3 linked regions of the Cyanobium sp. PCC 7001 genome follow. The protein of the gene in region 1 interacts with the protein of each later gene in a pairwise test. Links are inferred from orthologs where the notes say so. Each region holds a gene or a part of one and is shown in the gene's direction. Other genes may lie near its edges.

The links. The genes of interacting proteins can lie anywhere in the genome.
Region 2: the proteins of ftsZ (region 1) and rlmN interact in binary tests that used the Escherichia coli proteins (3 or more experiments, as listed by UniProt). The link is inferred for Cyanobium sp. PCC 7001 from one-to-one orthologs.
Region 3: the proteins of ftsZ (region 1) and CPCC7001_RS10385 interact in binary tests that used the Escherichia coli proteins (3 or more experiments, as listed by UniProt). The link is inferred for Cyanobium sp. PCC 7001 from one-to-one orthologs.

Annotation. Positions count from the first base shown.
Region 1 is NZ_DS990556.1:1,274,046-1,282,063, forward strand. What follows is about bases 2,385-5,177. They hold ftsZ (cell division protein FtsZ), read left to right. Parts: upstream 2,385-3,124; coding sequence 3,125-4,231; downstream 4,232-5,177. Other genes in these bases: CPCC7001_RS06280 (cell division protein FtsQ/DivIB), read left to right, coding at 2,385-2,879; panB (3-methyl-2-oxobutanoate hydroxymethyltransferase), read left to right, coding at 4,454-5,177; CPCC7001_RS06295 (coproporphyrinogen-III oxidase family protein), read right to left, coding at 5,154-5,177. In the rest of the region: tRNA (N6-isopentenyl adenosine(37)-C2)-methylthiotransferase MiaB, read left to right, coding at 1-480; CPCC7001_RS06270 (D-alanine--D-alanine ligase family protein), read left to right, coding at 512-1,654; CPCC7001_RS06275 (hypothetical protein), read left to right, coding at 1,651-2,061; more of CPCC7001_RS06280, read left to right, coding at 2,058-2,384; more of panB, read left to right, coding at 5,178-5,266; more of CPCC7001_RS06295, read right to left, coding at 5,178-6,449; CPCC7001_RS06300 (PIN/TRAM domain-containing protein), read left to right, coding at 6,556-7,686; CPCC7001_RS06305 (ATP-dependent Clp protease proteolytic subunit), read left to right, coding at 7,718-8,018. UniProt on the Escherichia coli protein: Essential cell division protein that forms a contractile ring structure (Z ring) at the future cell division site. The regulation of the ring assembly controls the timing and the location of cell division.
Region 2 is NZ_DS990556.1:2,547,768-2,552,074, forward strand. What follows is about bases 1-2,779. They hold rlmN (23S rRNA (adenine(2503)-C(2))-methyltransferase RlmN), read left to right. Parts: upstream 1-757; coding sequence 758-1,801; downstream 1,802-2,779. Other genes in these bases: CPCC7001_RS12450 (DNA-directed RNA polymerase subunit beta'), read left to right, coding at 1-513; CPCC7001_RS12455 (chlorophyll a/b-binding protein), read left to right, coding at 552-740; CPCC7001_RS15335 (hypothetical protein), read left to right, coding at 1,913-2,779. In the rest of the region: more of CPCC7001_RS15335, read left to right, coding at 2,780-3,175; CPCC7001_RS12465 (hypothetical protein), read right to left, coding at 3,224-4,307.
Region 3 is NZ_DS990556.1:2,110,284-2,114,793, forward strand. What follows is about bases 1-2,982. They hold CPCC7001_RS10385 (rod shape-determining protein), read left to right. Parts: upstream 1-959; coding sequence 960-2,006; downstream 2,007-2,982. Other genes in these bases: ahcY (adenosylhomocysteinase), read left to right, coding at 1-287; CPCC7001_RS10380 (single-stranded DNA-binding protein), read right to left, coding at 413-820; mreC (rod shape-determining protein MreC), read left to right, coding at 2,012-2,752; CPCC7001_RS10395 (hypothetical protein), read left to right, coding at 2,749-2,982. Also shown: more of CPCC7001_RS10395, read left to right, coding at 2,983-3,276; CPCC7001_RS10400 (sugar ABC transporter substrate-binding protein), read left to right, coding at 3,273-4,510. UniProt on the Escherichia coli protein: Forms membrane-associated dynamic filaments that are essential for cell shape determination. Acts by regulating cell wall synthesis and cell elongation, and thus cell shape.

The DNA of each region.
Region 1 (8,018 bases):
CGGCGCATCGTCCACCGCATCCGCGAACGCATGCCCGATGCCGCCATCAGCGCGGATGTGATCGTGGCCTTCCCCGGCGAGACCGACGCCCAGTTCCGCAACACCCTGCGCCTGGTGGAGGAGATCGGCTTCGACCAGGTGAACACCGCCGCCTACTCGCCACGGCCCAACACCCCCGCCGCCGACTGGCCCGATCAGCTGAGCGAGGCGGTGAAGGTGGAGCGGCTGCGGGAGCTCAATGCCCTGGTGGAGCAGCAGGCCCGTCGCCGCAGCGCCCGCTACGCCGGCCGCACCGAGCAGGTGCTGGTGGAGGGCACCAACCCGCGGGATCCTTCCCAGCGCATGGGCCGCACCCGCACCAACCGGCTCACCTTCTTCCCGGCGCTGCGCCCCGATGGCCGTGCGGTGGAGCCGGGCGATCTGGTGAACGTGCGCATCGAGGAGGTGCGGGCCTTCTCGCTGAGCGGCACACTGGCCTGAGTTTCAGCCCGCTGGGGCTGGTTCGCCCGCGATGCCCCCTGAGCCCAGCCCCGTCGCGAACCCCGGCCCGGTCCGCGTGGGCCTGGTGTTCGGTGGAGCCTCCGGCGAGCACGCCATCTCCATCCGGTCGGCGGCCACCGTCGCCGCGGCCCTGCGCCGCGGCGAGAACGGGCGGCGCTATGCGGTGAGCTGCTTCTACATCGACCCCCAGGGGCGCTGGTGGGGGCCGGAGCTGGCCGAGCAGGTGCTGGACCAGGGCACGCCAGCCAGCCCGGAACAGCTGGCCTCCGCCCCGGCCCGTCCGGGTTTTCAGGGATTCCCCACAGGCGCCCTGGCCATGGAGGTGTGGTTCCCGGTGCTGCATGGGCCCAACGGGGAGGACGGCACGATCCAGGGCCTGTTCACCCTGATGCAGGTGCCCTTCGTGGGCTCGGGCGTGCTCGGCTCTGCCGTGGGGATGGACAAACAGGCGATGAAGGCCGCCCTGGCGGCCGCAGAGCTGCCCCAGGTGCCCTACGCCTGCGTGGAGGCGGGCGAGCTGGAGGCCGACCCGGCGGCGGTGCTGGAGCGGCTGGAGCGGCAGCTGGGCTACCCCTGCTTCGTGAAGCCGGCCAACCTGGGGTCGTCGGTGGGCATCAGCAAGGCCACCGACCGCGACGGTCTGCTTGCCGGGCTGCGCAGCGCCGCCGCCCTCGACCCGCGTCTGGTGGTGGAGCAGGGCGTCACGGCACGGGAGCTGGAGTGCGCCGTGCGCGGCGGCGGCCCCCGGCCGCTGGAAGCCTCCGTACTGGGCGAGATCCGCTACGACGCGGACTGGTACGACTACGCCACCAAGTACAGCGAGGGACGGAGCCACACCGTGATCCCCGCCGATGTGCCCGAGGGCATCGCCGCCCAGGCGCGCGGCATGGCCCTCGAGGCCTGCCGGGCGCTGAACGCCTCGGGGCTGGCCAGGGTGGATTTCTTCTACACGGCGCCAGCGCCTGGAGATGGGGGTGAAGGCCGGCTCTGGCTCAATGAGATCAACACCCTGCCGGGATTCACCAGCCAGAGCATGTACCCCATGCTGTGGGAGGCCTCGGGTGTGCCTCTGGACACCCTGGTGGATGGGCTGATCACGGCGGCACGAGACTGGCCCCGTCCGGCGTTGCAGATGGGAGGACTCCCGGCATGATTCACGGCTTGCTCTGGCTGCCGCTGCTGCTCATCTTCGTGCTGCTCACCACCCTGGGGTGGCTGGAGCGGCGGCGGCAGCACCTGTTCCGCGCCTGGGCCGAAGGGGCCGAGCTGGCCAAGCTGGATGGCTGCGGCGCCGCGCGCCTCGTGGATGGGGTACTGAGCTGGAGCACCTTCTCGGCGGGTCAGCTGGCGGAGAAGGACCGGTTCGTGATCAAGCAGCTGGAACTGGTGGAACTGCTGGCCCTCGGCTCCGGGGAGGCTCCCCTCACCGAGGAGGCCCAGGGTGCCTGCAGGCTCCGGCTGGTGGGCGGTGGTGAGCAGAAGGATCTGCCCTTCTCCGATGCCGAACGCGCCCGCCGCTGGATGGCCGAACTGATGGCCCGCTCCCGCTGCGAGCTGTGACCCAGACGCGAACCCTTCCCCCCGGAGCCGAACGGCGGCGCCAGCTGCGGCTGCAGCGGCGCCGGGAGCGGCTGCGCAACGCCTGGCGCCTGCTGGTGCTGCTGGGGATCGCCGGCGGCCTCGGCTATGGCCTGCTGCGCCAGGGCTGGAGCCTCACCGGCCCCGGCCAGGTGGAGGTGGTGGGCAGCAGGATGGTGACCCCTGAGCGGGTGATCGAGGCGGCGGGACTCACCTTCCCCCAGCCCCTGCTGACCCTCCAGCCCCGCAAGCTCGCCACCGACCTCTCCGAGACCCTGCCGGTGGAGGAGGTGCAGGTGACCCGGCTGATGGCACCGCCGCGGCTGCGGGTGAGCCTGGTGGACCGCCAGGCCGTGGCCCGGGCCGAACGGCGCACCCCCCAGGGGGTGGAGCGGGGCTATGTGGACCGGCTGGGCCACTGGATGAACAGCCACCAGGGCGAGCTGATGGCCGATGAGGCCACGGCGGGCCTGCTGGTGAAGGGCTGGCAGCCCCGGCACCGGGCCAGCCTCAGCAAGGTGCTGGCGCAACGGACCGTGCTCGGCCCGGATCTCAAGGAGATCCGATTCGCCCCGGAGGGCAGCCTCTGGCTGCGCAGCGCCACCCTCGGGGAGGTGCGGCTCGGGCCCGCCGACGCCCAGCTCACCCGGCGTCTGCAGGTGCTGGACCACCTGGTGGAGACCCTGCCGGCCCAGCTGAAGGGCAAGCGCCTGCGCACCCTGGATCTGAGCGATCCCGAGCAGCCCGAACTCGCCCTGGTGGGCACACCCCCGACCGAGAAGCCGGCGCAACAGCCCTGAAACGGCCCCCGCGACGGGGTTCTGCGGCCAAAAAGCGGCCAATGCTGCGAGGAAACCGGCAAACCGTCGCCAAGCGACAAGGTCAGGACCGCCAGCTACCGACATAATGCAGCCCAGCTCACCGGCACTCCTGCCCCATGGCGCAAGACGACGGCCCCAAGTTCGTGCCGCCGATCCACACCGGTGAACACACCCTGGTTCCTGAAGGCCCCACCGCCAATGGTGCCTCCCTCACCCGTGCCGCCATGACCCATACCCCGACCGCCGCCGCCGGCATTGTTCCCAGCCAGTCGGCCCGCATTGAGGTGATCGGGGTGGGGGGTGGCGGCAGCAATGCCGTCAACCGGATGATCGCCTCCGACCTGCAGGGTCTGGGCTACCGGGTGCTCAACACCGACGCCCAGGCGCTGCTGCAGTCGGCGGCCCAGAAGCGCCTCCAGCTGGGCCAGAAGCTCACCCGGGGCCTGGGGGCCGGCGGCAACCCGGTGATCGGCCAGAAGGCGGCCGAGGAATCGCGGGCGGAACTGCAGGAGTCGCTGCAGGGGGCCGACCTGATCTTCATCGCCGCCGGCATGGGCGGCGGCACCGGCACCGGCGCGGCGCCGATCCTGGCGGAGGTGGCCAAGGAGGTGGGCGCCCTCACCGTGGGCATCGTCACCAAGCCGTTCAGCTTCGAGGGACGCAAGCGCATGCGTCAGGCGGAGGAGGGCATCGCCCGCCTGGCGGAGCACGTAGACACCCTGATCGTGATCCCGAACGATCGGCTGCGCGATGAGATCGCCGGAGCCCCGCTGAACGAGGCCTTCCGCGCCGCCGACGACGTGCTGCGCATGGGGGTGAAGGGCATTAGCGACATCATCACCAGGCCTGGCCTGGTGAACGTGGACTTCGCCGACATCCGCTCGGTGATGTCCGACGCCGGCACGGCCCTGCTGGGCATCGGAGTGGGCTCGGGGCGCAGCCGGGCCAGCGAGGCGGCCCAGGCGGCCATGAGCAGCCCGCTGCTGGAGTCGGCCCGGATCGACGGCGCCAAGGGCTGCGTGATCAACATCAGCGGCGGCAAGGACATGACCCTCGAGGACATGACCACCGCGTCCGAGGTGATCTACGAGGTGGTGGACCCCGAGGCGAACATCATCGTGGGCGCCGTGGTGGACGATCGCCTCGAAGGGGAGATCCACGTGACCGTGATCGCCACCGGCTTCGACGGCGGCACCACGTACCGCACCGATCGGCCGGCCATGAGCTTCACCGGCACCACCCCGTTCACCCCCAGCACCGAAGAGAAGGGCGCCAAGATTCCGCCGTTCCTGCTCAACCGCCAGGGCCGCAGCTCTGAGCAGGACAGCTGAGCAGGACAGCTGAGCAGCCCAGCTGAGCAAGAGCAAGAAAGATCAGTCGCGCCGTTCAGGGCGACTGCTGCCCGAAGAGGGTGACCCGGAGTCCACGCCTGCCCTGAGCATCCCGTGTGGCTGCTCCCTTCCGGTCCTGACCAGGTTTGGGCGTCAGAGCCGCGTGGGTCCGAGTCGGCTGGATGCTAGCAATGCTCCCCTTCGCCCCTCAGCCCCGTGCCGCTGCGCCCCGCCGACCTGGCCCGTCGCAAGCAGGCCGGCCTGCCGATCAGCATCCTCACGGCCTGGGACGCCCTCTCCGGAGCGGTGGTGGCCGAAGCCGGAGCGGATGCCGTGCTGGTGGGTGATTCCCTGGCCATGACGGTGCTGGGCCATGCCACCACCCTGCCCGTCACGCTCGACGAGATGCTGCACCACTGCCGGGCCACGGCCCGCGGCATGGCCAGTGTCTGCTCGCCGGGGCAGGAGCCGCTGCTGATCTGTGATCTGCCCTTTCTCAGCTACCAGTGCGCGCCCGACGACGCGGTGGCGGCGGCCGGTCGGGTGCTGAAGGAGAGTCCCGCGGCCGCCGTGAAGCTGGAGGGGGCCGAACCCGAAACCCTGGCCGTGATCGATCGGCTGGTGCGCAGCGGCATTCCGGTGATGGGCCACGTGGGCCTCACGCCCCAGGCCGTGCATCGCAGCGGCTACCGCCGCCAGGCCGCCGATGCCCCCGGCCAGCAGCGGCTGAAGCGGGAGGCCGAGGCCCTGGAGCGGGCGGGCTGCTTTGCCGTGGTGGTGGAGCACGTGCCGCCGGACGTGGCGGCCGAGCTGCGGGCCGGCCTGGCCATCCCCCTCATCGGTATCGGTGCCGGAGAGGCCTGCGACGGCCAGGTGCGCGTCACCGCCGATCTGCTGGGCCTCACCAGCCGCCAGCCCCCGTTCAGCCCACCGCTGCTGCAGGGGCGGGCCCTGGCCGTGGAAGCCCTGCGGCGTTGGCTGAGCTCCCAGAGCCATCCCACCAGACCCACAGCTCCCGCAGCACCGCATTGCTGAGGGCCAGGCCCTCCGGATCGCTCAACCGCCAGCGCTCCCCCTCCTCCAGCAGCAGCCCACGGGTCATCCACGGCTCCAGCTGCCGCCGCAGCCGCCCCAGCCCCGCGGCGATCGCCATGTCATCCCAGCCCACCTGACGCAGCAGCTCGGGCAGCCGCACCCCCTCGCGGCGGCGCAGACCCACCATCAGCCGCTCATCCAAGGGCATCCCCGGGTCCACCCCGATCTCCGCCATCCCCGCCTCCCCTGCCCCTGCTTCCGCTGCGCCCGAAGTCAGCCAGGCCCGGTAGGCATCGCGGGTGCGGGGCCTGGCCTGCCGTTGGCCCCAGGGAGCGCTGGTGGCCCCCATGCCGAAGCCCCACCAGCCGGCACCGCTCCAGTACACGCGGTTGTGGCGCGAGGCATGGCCCGGCAGGGCGTGGTTGGACACCTCGTAGCGGCCGTACCCTGCCGCCGCCAGCTCCGAGCTGGTGAGCTCCATCAGGTCGGCGGCCAGATCGTCCTGCGGCAGCTCCAGCCGGCCCTGCTCCAGGCGCCGGGCAAACACGGTGCCCGGCTCGATCGTGAGGTCGTACACCGAGAGATGGGGTGCGCCGCTGCCGATCGCCTCCTCCAGCTGCTGGCGCCAGGCGGGCAGGGTCTGGCCCGGCACGGCCTGGATCAGATCCAGGCTCCAGCTGCCCAGCGCACCGCTCCGGTGGGCCTGCCGCAACCAGCCGGCCGCCTCGCGCAGATCGCCGCCGCTGTGGCGTCGGCCCAGCTGCTGCAGCACTCCGTCGTCGAAGCTCTGGCCCCCCAGGCTCACCCGGTTCACCCCCGCGGCCAGATAGCCCCGCAGCCGCTGGCGATCGAAGCTGGCCGGATCCAGTTCCAGGGTGATCTCCGCGCCGGGGGCCAGTCCGAACTGCCGCCGCAGATCCCTCACAAGCTCCCCGATCTGGGTCGGCTCCAGCAGGGAGGGGGTGCCGCCGCCGAAATACACGGTGCTGAGGGGCGTTGCCCCTGGCGCCTGGCCTATCTCACGCCGCAGCAGTGCCAGATAGGCGTCGATCGAGGCGGCGCCGGGCTGACCGGGCGCGGGGCCGGCGCGGTCACCGAGGGGAACGATCGGGAAATCGCAATAGAAGCAGCGCCGGTGGCAGAAGGGGATGTGGAGGTAGGCGCTGCGGGGGGGAAAGGGCACGGCCGAAGGTGCGGAAGCGATCAAGTGCGGTTACCTCTGCCGGCCAAACCGGCCGGTTTCAGGCAAGCTGCGGTGTGGATCGCTCGGGCAGCCACGCACGGCGGGAATGGTGGACTCCCTCATCCTGATCCTGTTCATGGTCTCCGGCGCCGCCGCCGGCTGGCTGGGGGTGGATCTGCTGCCGGAGAACCTGCTGGTGCAGGTGGACAACCCCGAGGGGCTGCGCACCGTGCTGGGGGGATTCGGGGCCTTCTTCGGGCTGATCGCCGGCGTGTTCTTCGGCCAGCTGCGGCGCCGGCTGACGCAGCAGGTGCGCAGCATGCCCACCGACCTGCTGATCAGCCGCGCCGTGGGGCTGATCCTCGGGCTGCTGGTGGCCAACCTGCTGCTGGCCCCGATCCTGCTGCTGCCCCTGCCCTGGGAGGTGGTGTTCGTCAAACCGCTGGCCGCGGTGCTCAGCAACGTGTTCTTCGGGGTGTCGGGCTACAACCTGGCCGAAGTGCACGGCCGCACCCTGCTGCGGCTGTTCAGCCCCGGCACCACCGAGGCCCTGCTGGTGGCGGAGGGGGTGCTGCGGCCGGCGAGCGCCAAGATCCTCGACACCAGCGTGATCATCGACGGCCGCATCCGCGGCCTGCTCGACTCGGGCCTGCTGGAGGGCCAGGTGATCGTGGCCCAGAGCGTGATCGATGAGCTGCAGGCCCTGGCCGACTCGGGCAACGCCGAGAAGCGGGGCCGCGGCCGCCGCGGCCTCAAGCTGCTCAGCGAGCTGCGGGAGCAGTACGGACGGCGGCTGGTGGTGAACAGCACCCGCTACGAGGGCAAGGGGGTGGATGACAAGCTGCAGGAGCTCACCGCGGACACCGGCGGCACCCTGCTCACCACCGACTACAACCTGGCCAAGGTGGCCGAGGTGAAAAGCCTGCGGGTGGTGAACCTCAGCGAGCTGGTGATCGCCCTGCGGCCCGAGGTGCAGCCGGGCGACGAGTTCCAGCTCAAGATCGCCCGCGAGGGCAAGGAGGCCGACCAGGGCGTGGGCTACCTCGATGACGGCACCATGGTGGTGGTGGAGGGAGCCCGGGAGCACATCGGCGAGCGGCTGCCGGTGATCGTCACCGGCGCCCTGCAGAACCCCACCGGCCGGATCGTGTTCGCCCGCAGGGAAGCGGTGGGGCAGAGCGCCGGCGACGGGGCCGCCCCTGGCAACGGCAAGCGCAAGCCGAGGCCTCCCCGCTAGGCTCCGATCCAGTGCCTGCCAGGGTCAACGGATGTCGGTGTCAGCTCCTTACTACGGCGATTCCGCCGTGCTGCGCACCCCGCCGCCCGACCTGCCCTCGCTGCTGCTCAAGGAGCGGATCGTGTACCTCGGTCTGCCCCTGTTCAGCGATGACGAGGCCAAGCGGCAGATGGGCATCGATGTGACCGAGCTGATCATCGCCCAGCTCCTCTACCTGGAGTTCGACAACCCCGAGAAGCCGATCTTCTTCTACATCAACTCCACCGGCACCTCCTGGTTCACCGGAGATGCCATCGGCTTCGAAACCGAGGCCTTCGCCATCGCCGACACGA
Region 2 (4,307 bases), 1.3 Mb from region 1 along the record:
TTCACCCCGGTGCTGCTCGGCATCACCAAGGCCTCGCTCAACACCGACAGCTTCATCTCCGCCGCGTCGTTCCAGGAGACCACCCGCGTGCTCACCGAAGCGGCCATCGAGGGCAAGAGCGACTGGCTGCGGGGCCTGAAGGAGAACGTGATCATCGGCCGCCTGATCCCGGCCGGCACGGGCTTCAGCGGCTTCGAGGAGGAGCTGCGGGCCGAGGCCGGTCCCCACCCCGACATCCTCGAGGAGGATGGCATGGGCTACCGCCGCATGCAGAACCTCAGGCCCGACTACACGGTGGAGACCCCGGCCCCCGCCGCCCAGACTGCGGTGCTGGATGATCCCTCCGAGGAGGATCTCGAGGCCACCCGCAGCCGCCACGGCATCGAGGCCAGCGCCAGCACCACGGCCGCCTTCACCCGCCCCACGCTTGAGGATGGGCTGGAGGAGGAGCTGGTGGCGGACCCCGCCGCCCTCGAAGGCCTGCAGGAGGAGGGGCTGCTCAGCGAGGAGTGAGCCCCTCTCCACTCCCCAACGATCGCCATGATGGTTTCATGCCCGCACCCTCCACCACGCAGCGCCCCCTGACCGCCCTGGGGACTCCCATCCCCCAGCGACGGCTGCCCCGCTTTGGCTTTCACACCCACACCGAGCGGCTGAATGGCCGCCTGGCGATGCTGGGGTTCGTGGCGCTGGTGGCCGTGGAGTGGTGGCTCGGTCATGGGCTGTTGATCTGGTCGTGAGTCAGCCCCTGCTGGGGATGGGCCTTGCGGATCTCGAGCGCTGGGCTCAGGACCAGGGCCAACCGGCTTTCCGGGGCCGTCAACTGCATGACTGGCTGTACGCCAAGGGAGCGCGCAGCCTCGATGCGGTGAGCGTGCTTCCCAAGGCCTGGCGCGAGCAGCTGCTGGCCGAGCCGCCGCCTGGCGCCACCGATTGGATCGGTCGCTCACGCGAGCTCCACCGCAGCGTGGCTCGCGACGGCACCACCAAGCTGCTGCTGGCCACGGCCGATGGCCTCAGCATCGAGACCGTGGGCATTCCCGCTCCAGGGCGGCTCACGGTGTGCGTGAGCAGCCAGGTGGGATGCCCGATGGCCTGCCGCTTCTGTGCCACGGGCAAGGGCGGCCTGCAGCGCTCCCTGGCGGTGCACGAGATTGTGGATCAGGTGCTCAGCGTGCGGGAGGTGATGGGCGAACGTCCCAGCCACGTGGTGTTCATGGGCATGGGCGAGCCGCTGCTGAACATCGAGGCGGTGCTGGCGGCGATCGACTGCCTCTGCACGGATCTGGGCATGGCCCAGCGCCAGATCACGGTGAGCACGGTGGGTGTGCCCCGTACCCTGCCCACTCTGGCGGAGCGGGCCCTGGAGCGCCTGGGCCGGGCCCAGTTCACCCTGGCCGTGAGCCTCCATGCGCCGGATCAGCGGCTGCGTGAGGAACTCATCCCTACGGCCCACGCCTACCCGATCGAGGCCTTGCTGGACGACTGCCGTCGCTATGTGGCGATCACCGGGCGGCGGGTGAGTTTCGAGTACATCCTGCTGGGGGGACTGAACGACCAGCCCCACCACGCCGAGGCCCTGGCCCGGTTGATCCGGGGCTTCCAGAGCCACGTGAATCTGATTCCCTACAACCCGATCGAAGAGGAGGAGTTTCAGCGGCCCAGCCCGGCGGCGGTTGAAGCCTTCCGGTGGGCCCTGCAGGAACGGCGGGTTGCCGTGAGTGTGCGGGCCAGTCGGGGGCTGGATGCGGATGCGGCGTGTGGGCAGTTGCGGCGGCGCCACCAAGCTGTTGCGGCTTGAGAACTGGAGGCAGACCAATGCTGAAATCTTCTGAGTCCTGGCGATGGAATGCACTGGTCACCTCTGTATTCTATTTCCTTGACTCCATCTCTGCCGAGGTGATCTAGGCGGATGCTATTTGTCACAGGTTGTCATCGGTCGGGAACTTCGTTTATTGCCCATCTGTTGAGGTCTGTGGCAGACAGGATCGGCCTAGGCAATGCTCTTGACTCCGAATCGCTGTTGTTGCCGCCGACTTTCGACAATCAAATAGGCTACTTTGAATCCCGCAGTCTGATGGCTGCCAATGATAAGATTCTAGATCTTTTCTGTTGCCGCTGGGATGCGCCATGGTTGCAGGCTCCGGACTTCACTGCTGATCCGGTTCGTAGGTTTCTCGTGGGGCTTCGCCCTGCTCTCTCCGCCCATGCGGCGGGCGACTTTTGGATCGATAAGGATCCCAGGCTCTGTTTAACACGTGAGGCGTTTAGACATATTCTTTCGCGGGAGATACCCGTTGTCGCGATTCTTCGAAACCCTCTTGAGGTTGCCGGGTCATTGCATTGCAGGGATGGCTTTCCTGTCGAGCGTGGCATTGCATTGTGGGCGCTTTATAACTTCGAGTTGCTTTGCAAGGACAGTTCGGTACCCAAGCATTGTTTTGACTATGCCGATTTTGACTCCCCTGATACTTGGCCATTGCAGCGCCTTTGTCATGTGCTTCAGAGTCTCTGGGGTCCATGGATGGATCATGCTGATTCGCTCATCACCTCTGAGCTGCTGGGCGAGGTTGTGACTGAGGCCTTTCATGGCTCCCTCAACCGGCAACGCTTGAACACCATGGCTGATCTCGGTGCTGGTGTCTGTCCTTCCGTGGTGATTCAGTCTGCCGAAACAGCATGGAAACGCCTCAAGGAGCTGATGTGGCTCGATCAACTCTCTCCTCTGACTGCGCGAGAGGCCTTGGCGCCGCTGCTCATGACTGTGTTGGCACAACCGCAGCAGATCCGTGGTTGGGTATCCCCGGTTGACCTTGCCAGGCAGCGTCACGTCGAACTGCACGAGATGAAGCGCACCCTTGCAGAAAAGTCTCGACATTGTGACAATCTCGGTCACAAGATTGAAGAACTTGGCGAACGGTCTGCGTCACTTCAAGATCGAGTTGTTGATCTCGAGAGCAGTCTGCTGCAAGTCCGTGATGTCAATCAGAGACTCATGGCATCGCTCAGCCAGGTGAAAACCCGATCGGAAAACCGCAGGGAGCGAATCAGGGGTCTCCAGGCCAAGTTGTCATGGAATCGGGCTGCCGTGGTTTCATTGAAGGCAATGCTTCAAGACTCACTGATGCTCCTTGATCGGTTGAGGGGGTTGCTTGGTATCAGCAGATTGAGGTGATCAGGAGATTGTGAAGTTCTGGAGAATCGGAGATATTATCGCCTTGAATTACCATACATTCTCGATCACATTCATGGCCTTGAGGTATGCTGGAGTTTCCTCGCTTGCTCCGGGCTCGTCAGGATTACTGTCATCGGGGATGGCGCGTCTTGCGTTGTCCGCAATCACCGCGTTGGCGAGCAATGTGAGCGACTCCGGCCGCTCCAGACTCTGCAGCGCCTCGGAGTAGCGGCGGCTGTGGGAGGGCCGCACCGATTCCTGGCAGTAGTTCGAGAGTTCCCGGCTCTCGGTCATCACCCGGTAAGCGATCGCTTTGGTGTCAGCCTTGCCGAAGATCGCCATGTAGAGCAGGTTCACCATCGAGGCATCGTGCACCTGGATGCCGTAGTTGAGCAGGATCTGGGGCCAGTAGCGCAGGGCCTTGAGGCCTTCGAGGCCCCCCTTCTTCACGCCGGCCTGCTCGCACCACTGCTCGAACTCATCCACGTCATTGGGGCAGCGGCCCAGCCGTCGCATGCCCTCCGCCAGAATCTGGCCGGCCTGAAAGTTGCGGGTGGGTCTGCCGCACACCGGCAGCATCATGCTGCCGCGCACGTCGGCCACCATGGCCGTGAGCTGGGTGAAGGTGTGGTCGCGCACCTTCTCCATGTCGCCGCCACGGCTGAGGGTGGCTTCGATTCTCTGCACGCCGTAGCCGAGCTCGGTGAGCGGAAAGGGCTGACGGCCGTAGAGCCGTTGCCGATCGCGCCGGCGCATCGACACGGAGGAGGCCTGATCCAGGCACTGATCCAGCAGCAGCGTCAGCAGAGTGGGCAGGATGCCGGTGTTCTCGGCGTGGAAGCCATAGCCGAAGCCGGCGAAGATCGACGAGATGTTCTTGGCCGCCTTGATGTACTGGGCCTCCACGTTGTGGACGCCGGGTGACACCTGAATGTTGGGCGAAAGGCGATCCAGCAGCCGGGCTCCCAGCAGTGCGGTGATGGCGTTGGGATGGCAGAAGTTGGCCGTGAAGCTGTCCACCGGATCCCGCAGGGCCCCGTGGCGGTGGAAGCCTGAGAAAAAGGCCAGATTCGGCTGCCGCTCGCACAGCACGTAGGAGTCGTTGCGCAGCGGATCGTGGCTGAAGGAGCCC
Region 3 (4,510 bases), 830 kb from region 1 along the record:
TGCTGGCCGAAGGCCGGCTCGTGAACCTGGGCTGTGCCACCGGTCACCCCAGCTTCGTGATGAGCAACTCCTTCACCAACCAGGTGTTGGCCCAGATCGAGCTGTTCACCAAGGGCGATCAGTACGCCAAGGAGGTGTACGTGCTGCCCAAGCATCTCGATGAGATGGTGGCCCGCCTCCACCTCGAGAAGATCGGCGCCAAGCTCACCGAGCTCACCGCTGAGCAGGCGGCCTACATCAACGTGCCCGTGGAGGGTCCCTACAAGCTGGATCACTACCGCTACTGATCCGCCAGGCTCGCTTCCGGCAGAGCGCTGGAACGAACCTCCCGCCCCATCACCCACCGGTTCAGGCCGGTGGGTTTTTTCATGGCCTTCAGATGGTCTGTCAGAACGCGGCCCTCAGGCGGCCCTCAGAACGGCACTTCCTCTTCGCTGGGCTCGCCACCCCCGAATCCGGAGCCACCCCCGTAGCCGCCGCCCCCGCCCATGGAGGCCTCGGCATCGCGGCGGGAGCCCAGCAGTTCCAGCCGGTCCACCCGGATCACGGGCTTGGTGCGCTCCTCGCCGCTGCTCCGATCGGTCCAGCGGTCGAGCTTGAAGCTGCCGATGATGCCCAGCAGCGAGCCCTTCTTCACGTAGTCGGCCGCCACCTGGGCCTGCTTGCCCCAGATCTCGAGGTTGAACCAGTCCGGTTCGTCGTCGCGGCTGCGGCGGTTCACCGCCAAGGTGAGGTTGGCCACCATGCTGCCGGATTCGAAGTAGCGCACTTCGGGGTCGCGGCCGGCCCGGCCGACGAGGGTGATGGAATTAACGCCCATGGTGGGTCTCCTTGGTCTGTTGGATCAATGATGCGGCACCCCGGTCGGGGGCCTCACCGGTTCAGTTCCACCGGGCGGCACGGTTGGGGAGGGATCGGGTTGCCCCCCCTATGATTCGGGGCTGCCAGGCGGGATGTCCGTGTTCTTTCGTCGTTTCCAGTTCTCCCGCGACATCGGCATCGACCTGGGAACGGCCAACACCCTGATGTACGTGTCCGGCAAGGGCATTGTGCTGCAGGAACCCTCGGTGGTCGCCCTCGACCTGGAGCGTGGCGTGCCTCTGGCCGTGGGTGACGAGGCCAAGATGATGCTCGGCCGCACCCCGGGCAACATCCGGGCGGTGCGCCCGCTGCGGGATGGCGTGATCGCCGACTTCGACGCCGCCGAGCAGATGATCAAGACCTTCATCCAGAAGGGCAACGAGGGGCGGGGCATCGTGGCGCCGCGCCTGGTGATCGGCATCCCCAGCGGCGTCACCGGCGTGGAGCGCCGGGCCGTGCGCGAGGCCGGTCTGGCCGGCGCCCGCGAGGTGCACCTGATCGACGAACCCGTGGCCGCGGCGATCGGCGCCGGCCTGCCCGTGACCGAACCGGTGGGCACCATGATCGTGGACATCGGTGGCGGCACCACCGAAGTGGCGGTGCTCAGCCTGGGCGGCACCGTGCTGAGCGAATCGGTGCGGGTGGCGGGCGATGAGCTCAGCGATTCCATCAGCGTGTACCTCAAGAAGGTGCACAACCTGGTGGTGGGCGAGCGCACCGCCGAGGACATCAAGATCCGGATCGGCTCCGCCTTCCCCGACGACGAGCACGACGAGACCTCCATGGACGTGCGCGGCCTGCACCTCCTCTCCGGCCTGCCCCGCACCATCAACGTGCGTGCCGGTGACATCCGCGAGGCCATGGCCGAGCCGCTCAACGTGATCGTGGAGGCGGTGAAGCGCACCCTCGAGCGCACCCCACCCGAGCTGGCCGCCGACATCGTGGACCGCGGCATCATGCTGGCCGGCGGTGGGGCCATGGTGCGCGGCATCAGCGATCTGATCAGCCACGAGACCGGCATCCTCACCCACACCGCCGAAGACCCCCTCCTGTGTGTGGTGATGGGCTGCGGCATGGTGCTGGAGGACTACAAGCGCCTCGAGCGCGTGCTCGACACCCCTGACTTCGTGCGCCAGGCGGCCTGATCCCGATGCAGGCGGGCCGCAGGCTCAGGCTGCCGTCGTTGCGGCTGTTCCGGGTGTCCTGGCCCTGGGTGCTGCTTTTGCTGGCCCTGGCGGGGGTGCGTCTGAGCAAGGGGGCGGTGCTCAATGACCTCTACGCCCTGCTGAGCCGCCCGTTCTGGCCCGGCTCCGCCCAGAGCGAGTGGCTCAAGGCCGCCCAGCAGCTGGATCAGCAGTCGCGGCTCACGGTGCTGGAGGCGGACAACCGGCGGCTGCGGGAGATGCTGGAGCTGCAGCGCAGCTCGGGCGAGGAGCTCAGCGCCCCGGTGATCTCCCGCGAGGCGGCCGGCTGGTGGCAGCAGCTGCTGATCGGCCGCGGCTCGCTTCAGGGGGTGGCGCCCGGCGATGCGGTGGTGGCCCCGGGCGGGCTGATCGGCCGGGTGGCCACCGTCACCCCCACCACGGCCACGGTGACCCTGCTCACCGACCCGTCCAGCCGGGTCGGGGTGTGGGTGGGCCGCGCCCAGCGCCACGGCCTGCTGGTGGGCACAGGCACCGCCCGGCCCCTGCTGCGCTTCATCGAGAAGGACCTCAACCTGCGGCCCGGCGATCTGGTGGTGACCTCGCCGGCCAGCACGCTGGTGCCCCCCAACCTCACGGTGGGCGTTGTGCAGAGCGTGGACGAGGATGCGGTGCCGGCACCGGAGGCGCTGGTGCAGCTCAGTGCTCCGGTGGATGCCGTGGACTGGGTGCAGGTGAGGGTGCGATGAGCGCGCTGGCACGCCAGCGCTGGTGTGTGGCCACCGGTCTGCTGGTGCCGCTGCTCACCCTGGCCTCGCCGGGCCTGCTCAAGCTGGCGGGCGTGGCGCCCTGCTGGGCGGTGCTGTGGCTGCTGCCCTGGGCCCTAGTGGATGGGCCCTGGTCCGGGGCTCTGGCCGGCCTGGCGCTCGGCCTGATGCTCGATGGGCTGCATCCCGGCCCCCTCACCCAAATCCCCGCGCTGCTGCTGCTGGGCTGGTGGTGGGGTCGGCTGGGGCGCAAGGCCCCGCCGATCGAGCGCAGCTTCAATCTCGGCCTTCTGGCCCTTGTCGGTGCCGCCTTCCTGGGCGGCACGCTGCTGCTGCAGCAGCGCTGGCTGGGGCCGCTGGGCCCCGCCGCCCTGCACACCCTGGCCGCCCAGACCCTGATCACCGCTCTGCTGGCACCGATGCTGTGCTCGCTGCAGCTGTTGCTGTGGCGCCAGCAGGCCCCCGGCCTGCGCACCGAGCTGGGAGGGCTGGGCCGATGGGGATGAAGCGCCGCCAGGTCCTGCAGGGCCTGGCCCTTGCCGGGGCCTCCGCCGGCCTCAGCACGGCCCTGGCGGCCTGTGGCGGTTCGCGCTCAGGCTCCGATGGGCGGCGGCAGCTCAACGTCTGGACGCTCGATCTGGCTCCCAAGTTCAACGACTACCTCCAGGACGTGATCCAGGGGTGGGAGCAGCAGAACCCCGGGGTGCGGGTGCGATGGACCGACGTGCCCTGGGCCTCGGTGGAGCGCAAGCTCCTGGCCGCCGTCTTCGCCCGCACCGCTCCGGATCTGGTCAACCTCAACCCCCCCTTCGCCGCCAATCTGGCCAGCAAGGGAGGCCTGCTCGACCTCACGCCCGTGCTGCCGGAGGGCGCCGCCGAGCGCTACCTGCCGCGCATCTGGCAGGCGGGCCGGCAGGGCGGCGATCAGTTCGCCATCCCCTGGTACCTCACGGCCCGGATCACGATGGCCAACCGCGGTCTGCTCGAGCAGGCGGGTTATGCCGCCCCACCGGCCCGCTGGCAGGACGTGCCGGCCTACGCCGAGGCGGTGCGGCGGCGCACCGGCCGTTACGCCCTGTTCACCACCGTGGTGCCCGACGATTCGGCCGAGCTGCTGGAGTCGATGGTGCAGATGGGCGTTCGTCTGCTGGACGACCGCCAGCGCGCCGCCTTCGACACCGCGGCCGGCCGGAGCGCCTTCGCCTTCTGGAGCGATCTCTACCGCCGCGGCCTGCTGCCCCGCGAGGTGGTGAGCCAGGGCTACCGCCGGGCGATCGAGCTCTACCAGTCGGGCGATCTGGCCCAGGTGTCCACCGGCCCCGACTTCCTGCGCAACCTCCAGACCAATGCCCCCGGCGTGGCCGCCCGCACCGCCCCCTATCCCCCCCTCACCGGCGCCGACGGGGCCGCCAATGTGGCGGTGATGAACCTGGTGGTGCCCAAGCAGAGCGCCATGGCCGCCGAGGCGGTGAGTTTCGGCCTGTTCCTCACCGATGCCGCCAACCAGTACCGCTTCGCCGAGCAGGCGAGGGTGCTGCCCTCGGCCACGGGGGCGCTGGAGCGTCTGCAGGCCAGCCTGCGCGACCCGGGGCCGCTGGATCCACCCCAGCGGCTGGTGGAGAACGCCCGACTGCTCTCGGCCACCACCCTGGAGAGCGCCCAGGTGCTGGTGCCGGCGATTCCGGGCATCAAGCGGCTGCAGTCGATCATCTACACCCAGCTGCAGCGGGCCATGCTCGG